One region of the Vibrio sp. JZG120 genome, then DNA from elsewhere that is predicted to be linked to it. Evidence: riboswitches for the same ligand, from Rfam matches in the RefSeq annotation. Region 1 holds a riboswitch; the other holds the start of a gene.
What was found. Region 1 has a riboswitch for cyclic di-GMP ahead of gbpA (N-acetylglucosamine-binding protein GbpA). Riboswitches for the same ligand answer to the same signal wherever they lie in the genome.
Positions count from the first base shown of each region.

Region 2: another riboswitch for cyclic di-GMP. It lies ahead of ACWPOD_RS11080 (TfoX/Sxy family DNA transformation protein); the one in region 1 lies ahead of gbpA (N-acetylglucosamine-binding protein GbpA).

Region 1 is NZ_JBSRRK010000002.1:145,829-153,655, forward strand. Features, by position in the region: gene ACWPOD_RS06545 (alpha/beta fold hydrolase) at 1-42, shown strand, start outside; gene ACWPOD_RS06550 (GNAT family N-acetyltransferase) at 101-592, opposite strand; gene trhO (oxygen-dependent tRNA uridine(34) hydroxylase TrhO) at 916-1,896, shown strand; gene ACWPOD_RS06560 (DUF6482 family protein) at 1,967-2,272, opposite strand; gene ACWPOD_RS06565 (cryptochrome/deoxyribodipyrimidine photo-lyase family protein) at 2,381-3,862, shown strand; gene ACWPOD_RS06570 (fasciclin domain-containing protein) at 3,943-4,443, shown strand; cyclic di-GMP riboswitch class I at 4,716-4,816, shown strand; gene gbpA (N-acetylglucosamine-binding protein GbpA) at 4,922-6,385, shown strand; gene ACWPOD_RS06580 (patatin-like phospholipase family protein) at 6,439-7,311, opposite strand; gene ACWPOD_RS06585 (MarC family protein) at 7,491-7,827, opposite strand, start outside.
Region 2 is NZ_JBSRRK010000004.1:583,193-591,019, reverse strand. Features, by position in the region: gene glgA (glycogen synthase GlgA) at 1-316, shown strand, start outside; gene ACWPOD_RS11095 (alpha/beta fold hydrolase) at 427-1,230, shown strand; gene ACWPOD_RS11090 (hypothetical protein) at 1,268-1,588, opposite strand; gene ACWPOD_RS11085 (TVP38/TMEM64 family protein) at 1,609-2,295, opposite strand; gene ACWPOD_RS11080 (TfoX/Sxy family DNA transformation protein) at 2,411-3,001, opposite strand; cyclic di-GMP riboswitch class I at 3,118-3,207, opposite strand; gene purR (HTH-type transcriptional repressor PurR) at 3,486-4,490, opposite strand; gene torD (molecular chaperone TorD) at 4,958-5,605, opposite strand; gene torR (two-component system response regulator TorR) at 5,872-6,582, shown strand; gene elyC (envelope biogenesis factor ElyC) at 6,655-7,440, opposite strand; gene cmoM (tRNA uridine 5-oxyacetic acid(34) methyltransferase CmoM) at 7,555-7,827, shown strand, end outside.

The sequences.
Region 1 (7,827 bases):
TTAATTGCGATGGGGAATCAAACCGCCGCTAATTTGAAATAAATACTATAAAAACGCCTCTTCTAGAGGTAAGAGGCGTTTCATTCCTACCATCTTGTTTTTACGAATCTCTTACGCGCTTGGTCATACGTTTCGTCATCACCCGGTAGCCCATTTTATGATAGAAATCCTCACCTTCATGGTTAAATGACGCCACGGTTAAGCCGATTTCTTCTATTCCTTGAGCACACAAATCACTTTCCATCTTATCCATCAGCGATAAACCTATTCCTAAGTTTCGATGGTTCTCTGAAACAATAAGCTCATTAATAAAGCCAACGCGTTTTTCTGGTGAAATCAGCGACTGAACGTTACGAACCGAACCAGAGATAAAACCGACGACTTTTCTTTGCGAACAAGCAATAAAAGCGCTCACGCTCCCGTCAAAATACTTTTCGAAGGTGCCATATGATTCTCTTAGTTGCGCCAATTCCTTGGGTGGACGATAGAAGTTCGGTTCAGCTTCATAGTGCGATGTATCGAGTTCAACGAGTAATTGTTTGAGCAAGGGAGCATCTTCTTCCCTCAGCCGCCTGATATAAAACTGCTGCATGTCCTTTCCTTGCCAACTGATCCGATTATTATTTTGTAGCTCTTGCGCACAACTTTAATGAAGAGCCGAAGAAGGAATCACAGTACAAATTTAAACCAAAAGTGTCGAGTTCAACTTACCTTGTTCTCTACAATTTATGCTTATAATTTGAACACATAGCGATTTTACCCGCGTGACGCTTTGCCGCATCAAAACACCGCTATATCCTGCCTAGCCATAATATCCGCATAATTTGTCCGTATTTCCGACTAATTTAGTCAGGTATACTTCGTGCCGCTAAAATTTTAAGGTCGTTGACCACCTGTATTTTTAAAGGAAACCTCATGAGTCAGTATGTAATTTGTGCGCTGTACAAGTTTGTTGAGCTGAATAACTATCAAGAACTACGCGAGCCATTACTTGCGTTGATGGAAAAACACCATATTCGCGGAACATTACTGCTGGCAAGTGAGGGCATCAACGGCACTGTTGCCTCTGATCGTGCAGGTATTGATACGCTACTGGAGTGGCTAAACAACGAGCCTCGTTTGACAGGCACCGTATACAAAGAGTCGTATTCTGAGACCCAGCCATTCAATCGCACCAAAGTGAAATTGAAAAAAGAGATCGTAACATTAGGTGTTGAAGGCATAGACCCTCGCCACGTAGTGGGTACTTACGTGAAACCTCAAGAGTGGAACGATCTTATTGCTGATCCTGAAGTGTTTGTTGTCGATACACGTAATGATTACGAAATCGAGATCGGCACATTCAAAGGCGCTGTAAACCCAAATACTGAAACCTTTCGTGAATTCCCAGACTATGTAAAAGAAAACATGGACCCGGAAAAGCATAAGAAAGTGGCGATGTTCTGTACCGGTGGCATCCGCTGTGAGAAATCAACTGCTTACATGAAAGAACAGGGCTTTGATGAGGTCTACCACTTAGAAGGCGGCATTCTAAAGTACCTTGAAGAGGTACCAGAGGAAGAGAGTATGTGGGAAGGTGATTGTTACGTGTTTGACGGTCGTGTTGCAGTAAACCACCAGCTAGAAAAAGCAGATTACGATTTATGTAACGCTTGTCGTCTACCGATCACTGAAGAAGACAAACAGTCAGAATTGTTCGAGCAAGGCGTGAGCTGCCCGAAATGTCACGGCACACACTCAGAAGAACAAATTGCTCGATTCCGCGAACGTGAAAAACAAATTGTTCTTGCAGAACAACGAGGCGAGCAGCATGTTGGTGGCGAAAGTGCCAAGCAAAGAGAAGCTCGACGTGCCGCTAAGTACGCACAAAAAGAAGCTCAGCGTAAACAAGACTAAGCTCGACTCTAATTCTATTTTAAGCGAGCTGCCGTAAGGTGGTTCGCTTTTACTATGCACCAACACTCTTTCAATACAATTTTGTATCCTTCACCAAAACCTCTAGTTGATTGTCTCTTTTGCCTTCGGGTAGCCCCACCATCTCATCATAAGCACTTTGATGTACTAAAACCTGCTTATTTGCTTTGATATTCTTGCACTTCTTTTGCATCTCGATAAGGGAATGAGCCCTCAAAAAGATACCGTTGTCGTCAGTGATGAATTGCGCTTTTCCATCAACTACGACAGATGCTTGATACAATGCGAGATCAAGCGAGTGAATGATCAATTTATCTACGTAGAAGAACTTTTCTAACTTACTCAGTGGTATCGACATGTCTCACCTCCTTGTGAGCAACCTCTACGTTTTAATGAACAAAACCGATCATTAGGTGAGATCTCTTCGGGTCATTTGCGTACAACATCGGAAACAAAGAGGATTCCGATGCAAACAATCAATGTCGTGTGGTTAAAACGAGATTTAAGACTGACTGACCACCAGCCCTTAACACAAGCATTGTCGTCAAAGCACCCAACGGTACTTTTATATATTGTTGAACCGTTGCTGTTAAACAACCCTCACTATTCTGAGCGTCACTGGCGATTTGTTTGGCAATCATTGCAAGACATGAATGAGACACTCAAAGCCTATGGACACCGCATCACCGTTCTGTTTGGCGATGCCTTAGCATGTTTTCAATCAATTCAAATGCAATATCAAATCAACGCTGTGTTTTCTCATCAGGAAATAGGGCTCAACTGCACCTTTGAGCGCGATAAGCAAATTGCCGACTGGCTGCATGAGCAGAACATCACGTGGTTTGAGTTCGAGCACGGTGCTGTTATTAGAGGAGCAAAAGACCGGCAGGGTTGGGACAAACATTGGGATTTGGTCATGAGAGCCTCCATAAGCCCTCTTGAGCTGCAAACCAACTTGTTGCATTCATTGGATGCAGAATCACTCGGCTGCGCGTTTTCGCCACCTTCATCCTGGCTATCAAAATGCAAAGGAATGCAAACGGGAGGGAGCCAACTCGCTTGGAAAACACTGGAGGACTTTTTCAATCGTCGAGGTCGTGATTACTATCGAAGCATTTCTAGTCCCACAGCCTCACGTACAGCCTGTACTCGCCTTTCTCCATACCTCGCTTGGGGTAATATATCCTTGCGTGAAGTTTATCAGTACCTATTGAAACACTGGCAAGTTGTTGGGTTTCGTCGCAGCTTAATTGCGTTGTCTTCACGGCTGCATTGGCACTGCCATTTCATACAGAAATTCGAGTCGGAATACGACATGGAGTTTTACTGTGTTAACCGGGCTTACGAATCGTTGATTAAACAAAGTAGCACTTTCGATGAAGAAAAGTTAGCAGCATGGAAATCTGGATATACTGGCATACCTTTGATCGATGCCTGTATGCGCTGTTTGCATCAGACTGGCTATATAAACTTTCGCATGCGCGCCATGCTGGTTAGTTTTCTCACTCATCACATGAACATGGATTGGCGAACTGGCGTGACGCATTTAGCGCAACTATTCCTCGACTTTGAGCCTGGTATTCATTACCCACAATTCCAAATGCAAGCCGGGGTAACTGGGACCAATACAATCCGGATTTACAACCCGGTTAAGCAAGCCCAAGAACATGACCCTGATGGCGCGTTCATCTATAAATGGGTGCCTGAATTGCAAATGGTCCCCACCCCACTATTGTTCGAGCCCTGGACAATGACACAGATGGAAACCGTCATGTACCACTTGAAACCGGATAGCCGTTACCTAGCGCCTATTGTCGACCTAAATAGCGCAGCTAAAGACGCAAGGGAGCGTCTATGGGCATGGCGGAAACGGGCCGATGTAAAACAAGAAGGCAAACGGATTTTAACGCGACACGTGAGGCCATCGAAAGAAAGCAGGGCTCGTTGATCATCTTTTCATTTAGATGCGTACAAACGAAGACATTCTCTAGGGAAACCGTTGTACCCCCAACTCGTAAGGAACACATTATGTTTAAACGTATCTTGGTTATCACGGCTACATTGATGGCGACTTTATCTTTTATGCTTCCCGTCAAGGCTCATGAGCATGGCATGATGAAGGCTGATATTGTCGACGTTGCCACTGAAAACGGCTCTTTTAATACACTTGTCGCTGCAGTGAAAGCGGCTGATCTAGTCGATACACTCAAAGGAGAAGGCCCATTTACTGTTTTTGCACCAACGGATGACGCTTTTGCAAAACTGCCTGACGGTACAATCGATATGCTCTTAATGCCGGAAAACAAAGACAAGTTAGTATCCATTTTGACTTATCACGTCGTCCCAGGGAAAGTAATGGCTGCCGATGTTGTTAAGCTGGACAAAGCGACTACGGTTCAGGGCCAAGATGTGATGATTAAAACCATGGGCGACAAAGTCATGGTCAATGGTGCAAATGTAATGGCAACCGATGTGAAAGCTAAAAACGGCGTCATTCATGTTATTGATACCGTCATTATGCCTAAATAACATGATTCAGAGGGCGGTGTATTCCGCCCTTTAAACGGTGCTTCTTCTATCCTTAATACTGCCCCTTCCCACCTTCAACCCAACAACCAATCACTCATTCACTCCAACTATAAAAAAGACAAAAACAACATCAAAACCAATACCTTAGAAACAAAAAAGCACAATATTAATGAGATTGGCGTACCGTTACCTTTCAATTTGAGAACATGATTCCATGTCAGTGTCGTTTACTTTTCCACATGTAAATTCTTGAGCTAAATTTTGGCTGCTCAATCACATTTCGGCAAACCATTCGAAAGGGTGGGACGCAAAGCTTCCGGTCTGTCAGCATTCCATCATCAAAAGTAATGCTCATGATAGCGGGGTTGCCATGTTGCAACACTACATTATCCAAAGTATGGATTCATGCAGCGTTGCTTCGTGCTCAGCATGCGCCGAGGTGTGACATTAATTTGTCAGCCATAACAGAGGACATGTGATGAAATCCTTTCCAACCAAATCCGTACTCACGTTAGCACTTGCAAGCATTAGCTCAGGTGCTGCGGCTCACGGCTACGTATCAGAAACCAATGATGGTGTCGCTGCAAGTCGCGCGGCACTATGTAAGTATCCAACACCTGATACTAACGAAAAAAATAATAACTGCGGTGCCATTCAATACGAGCCACAAAGTGTTGAAGGTCCTGATGGTTTTCCACAAACAGGGCCTCGCGATGGAAAAATAGCAAGTGCCGAAACCGCTCTAGCTGCCGCTCTTGATGAACAAACTGCCGACCGCTGGGTTAAACGTCCTATTCAATCAGGTACACAGACTTTTGAATGGACATTTACCGCTAACCATGTGACGCGTGACTGGAAATATTACATCACCAAACCTGATTGGAACCCAAATGCCTCACTATCACGCGACTCGTTTGATCTGACTCCTTTCTGTGTAGTCGACGGCAATATGGTTCAACCTCCAAAACAGGTGAGCCATCAATGTAATGTGCCTACGCGAGAGGGGTATCACGTCATTCTGGCGGTATGGGATGTTGGCGACACAGCGGCTTCATTTTATAACGTGATCGATGTGAAATTTGATGGTGACAGTCCAGTCATTCCAGATTGGACGCAAGGCGGTCAAATTATTCCGACGATGGATTTAAATGTTGGAGATTCGGTTTATACACGCGTATTTGATCAGGCGGGTGAAAACATAGCTTATCGAACCGAGCTAGAAATTACCGATGCAGTCATGGGCAAAGCGAAAAATTGGTCTTACGCTCTAGCAACGAAGATCAACCAAGAGCAAACTAAACTGCAAGCTGGACAGTATGCCGAGGATAAATTCACTCCTGTTTATGGTACTAACCCGGTGTACCTGCAAGCTAATAGCGGCCTTGAGCGTGTAGAAATCGGCTACAAGATAGAAACTCCCGCTCCAGAGTACTCACTCACAGTAGATGGCTTAGAAGACGAATATATTATTGAGTCAACACCGACAACGTTGGAGCTGACACTAACTGCTGAAGGCGATTTAAACGCAGAACTCACCGTGTACAATCACCACCGTGAGCCACTTGCAAGCTGGGCAGACGAAATGAAAGACGGCTCGGTGGAGGCTGTATCGCTCGCTTTAAGCAAATCAGAGCCTGGTCACCATATGCTCGTGACTCGTATTAAAGACAAAGATGGTAACTTGGTGGATCAGCAAACGCTCGACTTTCACTTAAAAGAAGAGTCAGTAACGCCACCACCATCTGGCGAGTACGATTTTGTCTTCCCTGAAGGGCTATCTAGCTACACGGCGGGTACAAAAGTGCTTGCAAGCGACGGTGCCATTTACCAATGTAAACCCTTCCCATACTCTGGTTACTGTGTACAGTGGAAAGAAAGCGCAAACCAATACGAACCAGGAACAGGTTCACATTGGGAAATGGCTTGGGATAAAGTCAACTAAATCGCCCTTTGAACGTTAAGTAAAAAGAGCCTCGCTATGAGGCTCTTTCATTATCAAACGCAAAAATGGCAGTTTTCCCGATCTAAACCATGAACACCTGACAAATTAGCCAAATGAGCCCGCCCTTCAATCAGCCCCATTTCATAACCTTCCAATAGAACGGTTTGTCGCATTGATAAGCGCTGAACAGGAAAATTATCTGGTGGTGCAATCACTCTGACATGCGTTCCCGGTGGAGGATTACGAATAAATTCCAACGATTGATTGTAGTTATCTGCACGTCTTAACATCGCGTCCGCCATTTTAGGATGTTCGGCAAATAACTTCTTCATCAGCCATGTGGTTTTTACTGGCTTCTTGGCATAATTTAGCGGGTGAGAAAGCACAACGGTTATGTCGCGAGCTCCGCGACGATAAGCCTCACGCACCGGGATAGAATCTGCAACCCCGCCATCGGTATAGCAGCCTCCAGAAAAGCAAGGGGTATGCTTGTATGCAATGGGTAACGCTGTTGTCGCTTCAATCGCATGGTGAAAATTATCACGCGTCACGCGATAATAATCTGCCTGTCCTGTATCTACATTCGTCGTCGCTGCCAGAAAAGGAATGCCATTAAACAGTTTATTTTCATCGACGGGATACAAACGATTAGACTCTTCAAACAGCCACTTCACATCAATGAGGTCCCCACCTTTAACGAATCGAGTCGGATCAAAAAAGCGTTTACTCGTTGCCAGCTTAGTAATGACATTAATGCTGCGATGCGGATAGTCGGTCAAATAACCAATCAAGTTTGATGCGCCAGCAGATACACCAATGGCAAAATCAAACGGTTTATAACTCTGCTCTAAAAACGCATCTAGCACTCCGCTTGCGAAGACACCTCGCATCGCGCCACCTTCCACTACAATTGCTTTTGTTGCCATATTTCCCCCATTATTCTTGCCAAAAGAGTAATGAAATTCGTGCAATCAAAACAATTGAATATTCTTATTATTGAAATAGGTGAAGTCTATTTATTTCTTTCTTAGAAACTGAAAACTAAAGTTCAAAAAATCCACACCAGCTAGAAATGTAGGTGTGGATTTAGACGAGGTGGAAACGCCTAAGAGAAAACAGTTTTATAGGCTTCGCCCGCGCCATCAATAAACATTTGAGTACCGATAACCGCTAGGATTAAGCCCATCATTTTCGTCACGACGTTCAGAGCACTCGGTCCAACTGCTTTGACTAATTTGTCTCCAAATAAAAACAGCATATAGGTAATAACACACAACACAGCAAAAGAAACGATGGTAATAATGGTTTGATCAAAACCACCCGCCGTAGCAAAGTTCATCGCGGTAGCAATCGTTCCAGGCCCTGCTAATATCGGCATTGCAAGTGGAGAAACGGCAATGCTCAACGCCGCCTGCTGCTGCGCTGGAGAATACGCTTTCTCT
Region 2 (7,827 bases), on a different contig from region 1:
GCCTTCTGAGTTTGAACCATGTGGTTTAAACCAAATCTATAGTATGGCTTATGGGACATTGCCGATAGTACGTGGTGTCGGTGGTCTAAAAGACAGCGTCAACGATTATGATGTGAACCCTTCTGAAGCGACGGGGTTTGTTTTTTTCGAACCGACACCGCAGGCATTGTTGTTAACGATGCTAAGGGCACTGTTGCTCTATGCTCAAAACGAACCTGAAGTGAATAAAGTACAGTTGCACGCGATGCAACAAGATTTTTGTTGGCAAAAGGCCGCAGAAGCTTATTTGCAACTTTACAATTCGGCGTTAAATTGACTTAAAATTGTAACGAAAGGCACCGAATAAGGTGCCTTTATTATCTTGAGTAAGGGGAGTGTGGTAGGATGGCTTTTTACTCAATAGCACGACCTTTTTGATACTTGAATATGACCCAGCCGCTACTTTTTCATAAAACCTATTTGCACCCTACTAGTCATGAGTGGGTTGTATTTGTGCATGGTGCTGGCGGTAGCTCTTCTATCTGGTTCAAGCAAATCAAAGCTTACAAGCAACACTTTAACTTATTGCTGATCGATTTAAGAGGTCATGGAAAGTCAAATCAGTTACTTAAAGAGCTCATTGCCAGCCGTTATACCTTTACGGAAGTCACCCAAGATATTTTGAAAGTATTGGACCATTTAAAGATCCAATCCGCTCATTTTGTCGGTATGTCGCTTGGTACCATTATTGTTCGAAACCTTGCTGAATTATCAGCAGAGCGCGTGCGTTCAATGGTGCTCGGTGGCGCTGTCACAAGGCTCAATACTCGTTCTCAAATATTGGTTAAATTAGGTAATTTTTGTAAGCACATTCTGCCGTACATGTGGCTCTACAAACTTTTTGCGTACATTGTTATGCCACAGAGAAGCCAGCGAGAGTCTCGCCATCTTTTTATTCGTGAGGCCAAGAAGCTTTGCCAAAAAGAATTTAAACGTTGGTTTATTCTTGCTGCTGATGTAAATCCTTTAATGAAGTATTTTAAAGATCGAGAGTTACCCATTCCCACACTCTATTTAATGGGCGACAGAGATTACATGTTTATTAAGCCTGTTAAAGAAATGGTTGCGGCGCATAAGCTTAGTGTTTTACGAGAGATCCCCAACTGTGGTCATGTTTGTAATGTTGAGCGCCCTGAAGATTTCAATCAACATTCCATCGAATTTATTAAGCAGCAAATGGTTTCTGCTTAGCGCTGAATAAATCGATTGAGTAGGAGTAGGGGAGTTATTAAGGCTCCCCTATTTGATGTCCACATTGCCAACAAGCACCAAACTGCCCCTCGTTTACCTCATGGCACTTCGGGCACTGCCAATCTTGATACTCATTTCCATCGGATTGTTTGCGGTAGGCTTGTACTATTCCTTCTGCTTTTACTTGTTGTTTGGCGTCAAAAAGCCAGACATAAGGATCGGTATCATCACTAAACGGCAGCTCTCCTTTTAAACCGAAAATACCTTCTCCGCGGACTTCACAGTAGACTTGCTCGGTTTTCAATAATTCGCACACGATATGCGCTTCTGCTGGGTTTTTAGCAATGAATATTTTCATTAAACACGTCCACTTACTAATTATGAGTTTTGCTGACTCGGTGTTGGCCTTACTTTATTCATAACCCATTTAGTGATGATTGGAAACAGCCCCAGTAACGCAAAAGAGGCCAATACCGCAGGTGAAATAATGCCTGACAGGCTTTCAATTGTTGCTAACTGAGTACCGGCGTTTAAGTAAACTGCAGTGCCTGGCAACATACCTACTTGGCTAGTAAGGTAAAATCGACCTACAGACATTGGCGTTAAGCCCATCAACAAGTTGATAAGAAAGAAAGGGAATACCGGAATGAGACGCAAGGAAAATAGATAAAATGCACCGTCTTTTTCGACACCTTGATTAATTGCGATTAACTTATTGCCAAACTTGTTTTGTACCCAGTCACGCAGCAAATATCGGCTGCTTAAAAATGCTAGTGTTGCACCCATAGTACTGGCGAAAGAAACCAGTAATAAGCTCGTCCAAAAACCAAATAGAGCCGCACCAAGTAATGTAACCACAGCTGCCCCAGGAATAGAAAAAGCGGTAATTGCAATGTAGGCAAAAAAGTAAATAGCTGCCGAAAAAACAAAGTTCTGATCGATGTATGTGGTCAGCGCTTCTTGTTGTGCTTTTGCATTTTCCAACGTTAAATACTGACTAAAGTTAACGCCTAAAAAGATAATGATCGCGACCAGGATTAGGCCTAATATCAGTTTCTTATTCATATTTATGATTCCAATTTGGGATATATGTAATAAGACAGAATGAAAGTCGAAAAAATTTCACAAAAAAACCGCAGATTAGACTGCGGTTTTACAAGATAGTTTTTAAGGCCGACTTTTATTGGAGGCCATTCATCAACTCATCTCGGCGAGCTTGAGGTACAACGCTCCAATGAGTACCGTTAATAGCACCTTCTAGTGCCCATAACAGCTCAATGTTGACGGTTGCAGAGTGCGTATCTCTTATCGCTTTATAAGCGTTAAGTGCACCTTCCTCTTCCAGTTTTTCTACTGACTCAATGCCTGCTTTTTTCAGCATGCGTTCAGTTGCCAGTCGTAAGTTAGGCAAATCTTTTAAGCGATTAGGCTTTGTAGTTGCTTGCTGTTCTTTTTCAAGCTTTGCCTTTTTCAACGATTGGTTAGCTACTTCGATTAAGCGTTCGCTAGACTCCCATAAATCGTTGGAAATTGCGTAGTACTTAGTAACGACTGGGAAGCCACGTTTTTTATAAACGTAAGGCTTTAGCCCTTGTTTCTCGAAGTCAGATGAAGTTTGTTGGTCTGCTCTTATATGAAGCTGATTATTTACAACTAGTGCAAACATTGTTTCATCAGCGAATAGTCCGAAGCCACCAAACATTGAGCGCGACTTGATATTACCAAGTGCCTCAAATAGCTTCATAGAGTCTTTGAGTATCGGTTTATCCATGTTTTGTTATCTCGGTGTAATTAATATTACGCCACCAAAAGTCAGGTCCGAGAGAGTAGCAAACATGCGCAAAAGCAATGTCATTACAGGGTAAAGTCATCGCTTGCACACTTGCCATCGGTAACCCCGCTACCTTCCATATAGTACTATGGTTCAGGCCGGAGGCTTTGCGTCCCACCCTTTCGAATGGTTTGCCCTGTGCGTGACAGAATGAGCATACTTCGTATATTGAATTAACATCACGTTTTACCCGTAAAAGTGTGATTCTGGTTCAATAAAAAGTGTCGACAAGCGCATATTTGTGCATATTTGAGAATAAGGCGGGATGATCTCGAGGTTGTGAGGGAGTGTGATTTACCTACATATAAAACAGAGACTTAGAGATTTTTTGTCTAACAAACCTAAGTCAGGGGAAAGTTATTTAGAGACAAAAAATAAGCGCCCTTTTAGAGCGCTTATTTGACATCGTTATATCTGGCGAATTTTAGTTCATTTTCTTCACGGTGTTTCGAATTACAAGCTCAGGTTGCATTTCGAAAATTCGCTTTTCGTGTTCTTTATCTTTGATTCGCTCAAGTAGGATCTCGAACGCATTTTTACCCACACGACGTTTAGGTTGGTGGATAGTGGTTAACGGTGGAGAGAAGTATTCCGCAAGCTCGATGTTGTCGTAGCCGATCACTGAAATATCATCAGGAACTTTGATACCGTTTTGTTGTAGGCGGCTCATTAGGCCCAGAGCCATTGTGTCGTTAAAACAGAATACCGCTGTCGGACGTTTGTCCATTGCTGTAATTTTATCTGCGACTAATACGGCCGTATCACATTCAAAGTTACCTTCAAGGATCCAATCTTCATTTACAGCTAGGTTTGCTTCGCTCATCGCGCGACGGAAACCTGCAATGCGCTCTTGGCAAGCAAGTTTTTCAAAATGACCGCTTAGACAAGCAATATCAGTATGGCCATTGTCGATCAGATGTTTGGTTGCGATGTAGCCACCTTCTTCTGAGTTATCCATGATCTTGTCCGCTTGTGAGCTTTCTGGACCCCAATCCATGACCACTTTAGGAATGTCGGCATGACGGTCAAGCATCTCTTTAAGCTCTTCGGTTAAGTCAGAACACATCACTAGGATGCCATCAACACGTTTTTCAGCCAGCATACGGATGTAATCGCGTTGTTTTTCGTAAATCCCACCCGTATTACACAGAATCAGAGTGTAGCCTTGGCGGTAACAGTAGCTCTCAACCCCGTCAATCACTTCTGAGAAGAATAGGTTGGTTGACTGCGTTACTAACATGCCAATAGTACGAGTTGAGTTGCACTTTAGGCTGCGTGCAACCGCACTTGGCGCGTAATTCAACTCGTCCACGGCTTTCATTACTTTTTCTTGCGTTGCTTCTGCAACGAAACGCGTTTTATTGATAACGTGCGAAACTGTCGTAGTGGAAACGCCGGCTAAGCGAGCAACGTCTTTTATAGTGGCCATAAATGGTGTCCTGTATCGAGCTACTGAAATATGTCGTGTTGGATGTACCTGATGCTCTAATGGTTTTACACCCAGCAATCTAAGGTTGGCGCTAAGTGTTTCGGCAGCGGTTGGTCCAAGTACGACAAAAGGGTACGTAGCAGCATCGGTCGATGAATTTTATCTTTTTTCTATCTGATGAGAAATTGCCATCAACCTGTTAAAAAACACAAAAACCGCTATATTTCAGCGGTTTACATATAAATCATATTTAATCGTTTGCGCTCACATTTTAGCCCTATGTGGACTGACTAGCAATGTTTTCAGCAAGAGATTTGTGTATTTGAAGTCACATTTTGACTGCTAAATAACCAAGCGTCTTTGAGCTAAGTTAAGGCAAACGAATAATATACCCAACTTACTTACATTCAGTTATTTCAGGTATACAGGAAGCCCGATAGGCGGGCTCCTTAAAAAATAGGCGGCAATTATTCCCCAATAAGGTAAGCGCTGTCTAGTTTACAAAATGCAACTAATAGTTTCGCGACGCTCGAGTAGAACCCAAATTCGTCGAATTGTTTACATTTGTCTGCAAACTGAGGTAACCAAGACATCAACTGTTGCTGGATAAAGTCGTTTTGTTTAACGAAGGCTTCTTCCATGTGTTTTTCTTGCTCAAGTTCGTTTGAGCGGATAATCATGTTGCCGAGAAAGTCGAGTTCAACGGCTAAGTGGTCCGCAGGCTCTTTTAGATTTTCATCTACTTGAACGCCAAATTCTGCCATCAACTTTTCCATTTCCTCGGCTGGCTTGTCATTCAGCAAACCTGATTCACCGATGTACATCGATGCGTAAGGAAGAGCGCCATATTTTTCTGTCTTCAAAAACAGTTCACAAAAGTCAGCAGCAAGCTCCAATTGAGCGTCTTCACGATCTTGCAATCGGTTTAGCGCATCAACGAGGCTATCAACGGCTGGTTTCAGCGACTCATTTTCACCTAAACCTGCTAGAAAACTGCGAATTTCAACACTGTGGTAGGCTTCCAGTTCTTTCTCTGTTAGCTCTTTTGCGAACAAGCTCGAAAACCACCAGTAAATTTCAGCGCGTTTTTCATTAAAAGCTTTCACTTCTTGCATTTTGGGCTCCTGAATGATGCTTCAAGTTGTGCATCACAAAGTCAATTAGGGATATCCCCTAAGTGTAATCAATTAAAATGAATAGCAGTAACTATAATTATTATGTTTTATGGTCAAAAATTAACGTTTATTAATAGCGATGGGTAAGCTTGTTTTGAATCAATAAAAACGCTAAATCTTGCTTTTTAATGTATCTATGACTAGAAATGTTACTAGTTATGAATAGAATACGTCTTGGATAATAAGAAGACAGAAAAGTGGTGTAAATGAGCTATCACGTATTAGTCGTAGAAGATGATGTTGTAACTCGTAGTAAGCTTGCGGGATATTTCCAAAATGAGGGTTACCAAGTCAGCGAAGCAGAGAGTGGCGCAGAAATGCGTGAGGTCCTGCAAGCGGGTGATGTAGACCTAATCATGCTGGATATCAACCTGCCGGGTGAAGACGGCCTGATGCTTACTCGTGAATTACGTAGCCAATCGGATATTGGTATCATATTAGTAACAGGACGCACGGATAGCATTGATAAAATCGTAGGCCTAGAAATGGGCGCTGACGATTATGTGACAAAACCTTTTGAACTGAGGGAGTTGTTGGTTCGCGTTAAAAACTTGCTGTGGCGTATTTCAGCAGCGCGTAGCGGTAGCGCGAAAGCGAACGAAACCAGTGAAGAACATATTGTACGTTTTGGAGAGTGGACATTCGACATTCAACGTCGTGCGCTGAGCCGTAACGGCGAACCCGTAAAATTGACCAAAGCAGAATACGAACTTTTGGTGGCGTTATCGTCTTACCCTAACCAGGTGTTAAGTCGCGAGCGTATTTTGAATATGATCAGCCACCGAGTTGATGCTCCCAATGATCGTACTATTGATGTTCTTATTCGACGTATGCGCGCAAAAATGGAGTTTGATCCAAAGAACCCACAAATTTTTGTGACGGTGCACGGCGAAGGCTATATGTTTGCTGGTGATTAAACTGAACAAACCTAAGTCTTAAAAAGAAAAAGGAGAGCTTCGGCTCTCCTTTTTTGTGGTTTCAATATAGTACTACTTTGCTTCAACCATTGGTGTTTGGCCGACAGTATCACGCAACCTTTGCCAAATGCTGCCCAAGTACTCATGCCAATAAAGCTCTGTTTGTTCTAAGTAACGCGCTTTAGGTGAGTATTTATCCCAAGGTTGACTGATTTCGCTAATAGCTAAGAAGTTGGTCGGGGCTGGGATTGGTTTAATGCCTGCTGCGTTGAACTCATACAATGCACGGCTCATGTGGCTTGCTGAAGTGACTAACACAATCTCCTTTTGTTGAACGAATGCAGCCGCTTGACGCGCCTCTTCCCACGTATCTTTCGCATCTTCTAATAAAATGATATCGGATTTCGCGACTCCCAACGCAAGGGCAACGTTCGCCATCATTCTCGCATGGCTAATTTCAGAACCGCCAGCATAGCCAGACAAAATTAATTTAGCACCTGGATACATTCTTAAAATACGAATGCCTTCAGTTAAGCGCATTAATGCTGCACGGCTTAACTGCGAGGTGGGTGGAATTTCGTCATCGATAACATGACCATTCCCTAAAACCATCACGTAGTCGATGGTGCCAGAAACTGGCAAAAAGGCTTTATGCTCTCGCTCTAATGGCATAAGAAGCTTGGTTGAAACAGGTTGGAAGGCAACAAGAAAAATGCCAACAAAAGAGAATAGAACAACGAAGCAGCCAGTTTTACGTTTTGTGGTAAAACTAATGAGAGCAAGACCCAACAAGCCTATCAGCAGCAATGCCGGAAGTGGCATAAGCAAGGCTGACACTACTTTTTTCAGCTCAAACATACATAAATAGTCCGAAAAAACATCAATTGATAATAAAAATGAGGGTACCCCTCTTTATTCCTGCTTTCCTTGTGCCAGAATAGCGGCACAATCCGTTATGATAACTCAGCAGAAGTGACAGAAGACCGCAATTTCGACGATATCGCCCACAAATTTGCAAAAAATATTTACGGCTCCGACAAAGGGGAGATCCGCCAAATCATTGTGTGGGAAGATTTTCTACAGATTCTAAGTGAATTAGATGCTGACCAGCAACCCCTAGAGGTGTTGGATGCTGGTGGTGGTTTGGCACAAATGTCGCAAAAGCTTGCTAAGCTCGGACATCGAATCGCTTTATGTGATCTATCTTCGGAAATGCTGCAGTTGGCTAAGCAGGATATTGAAAAA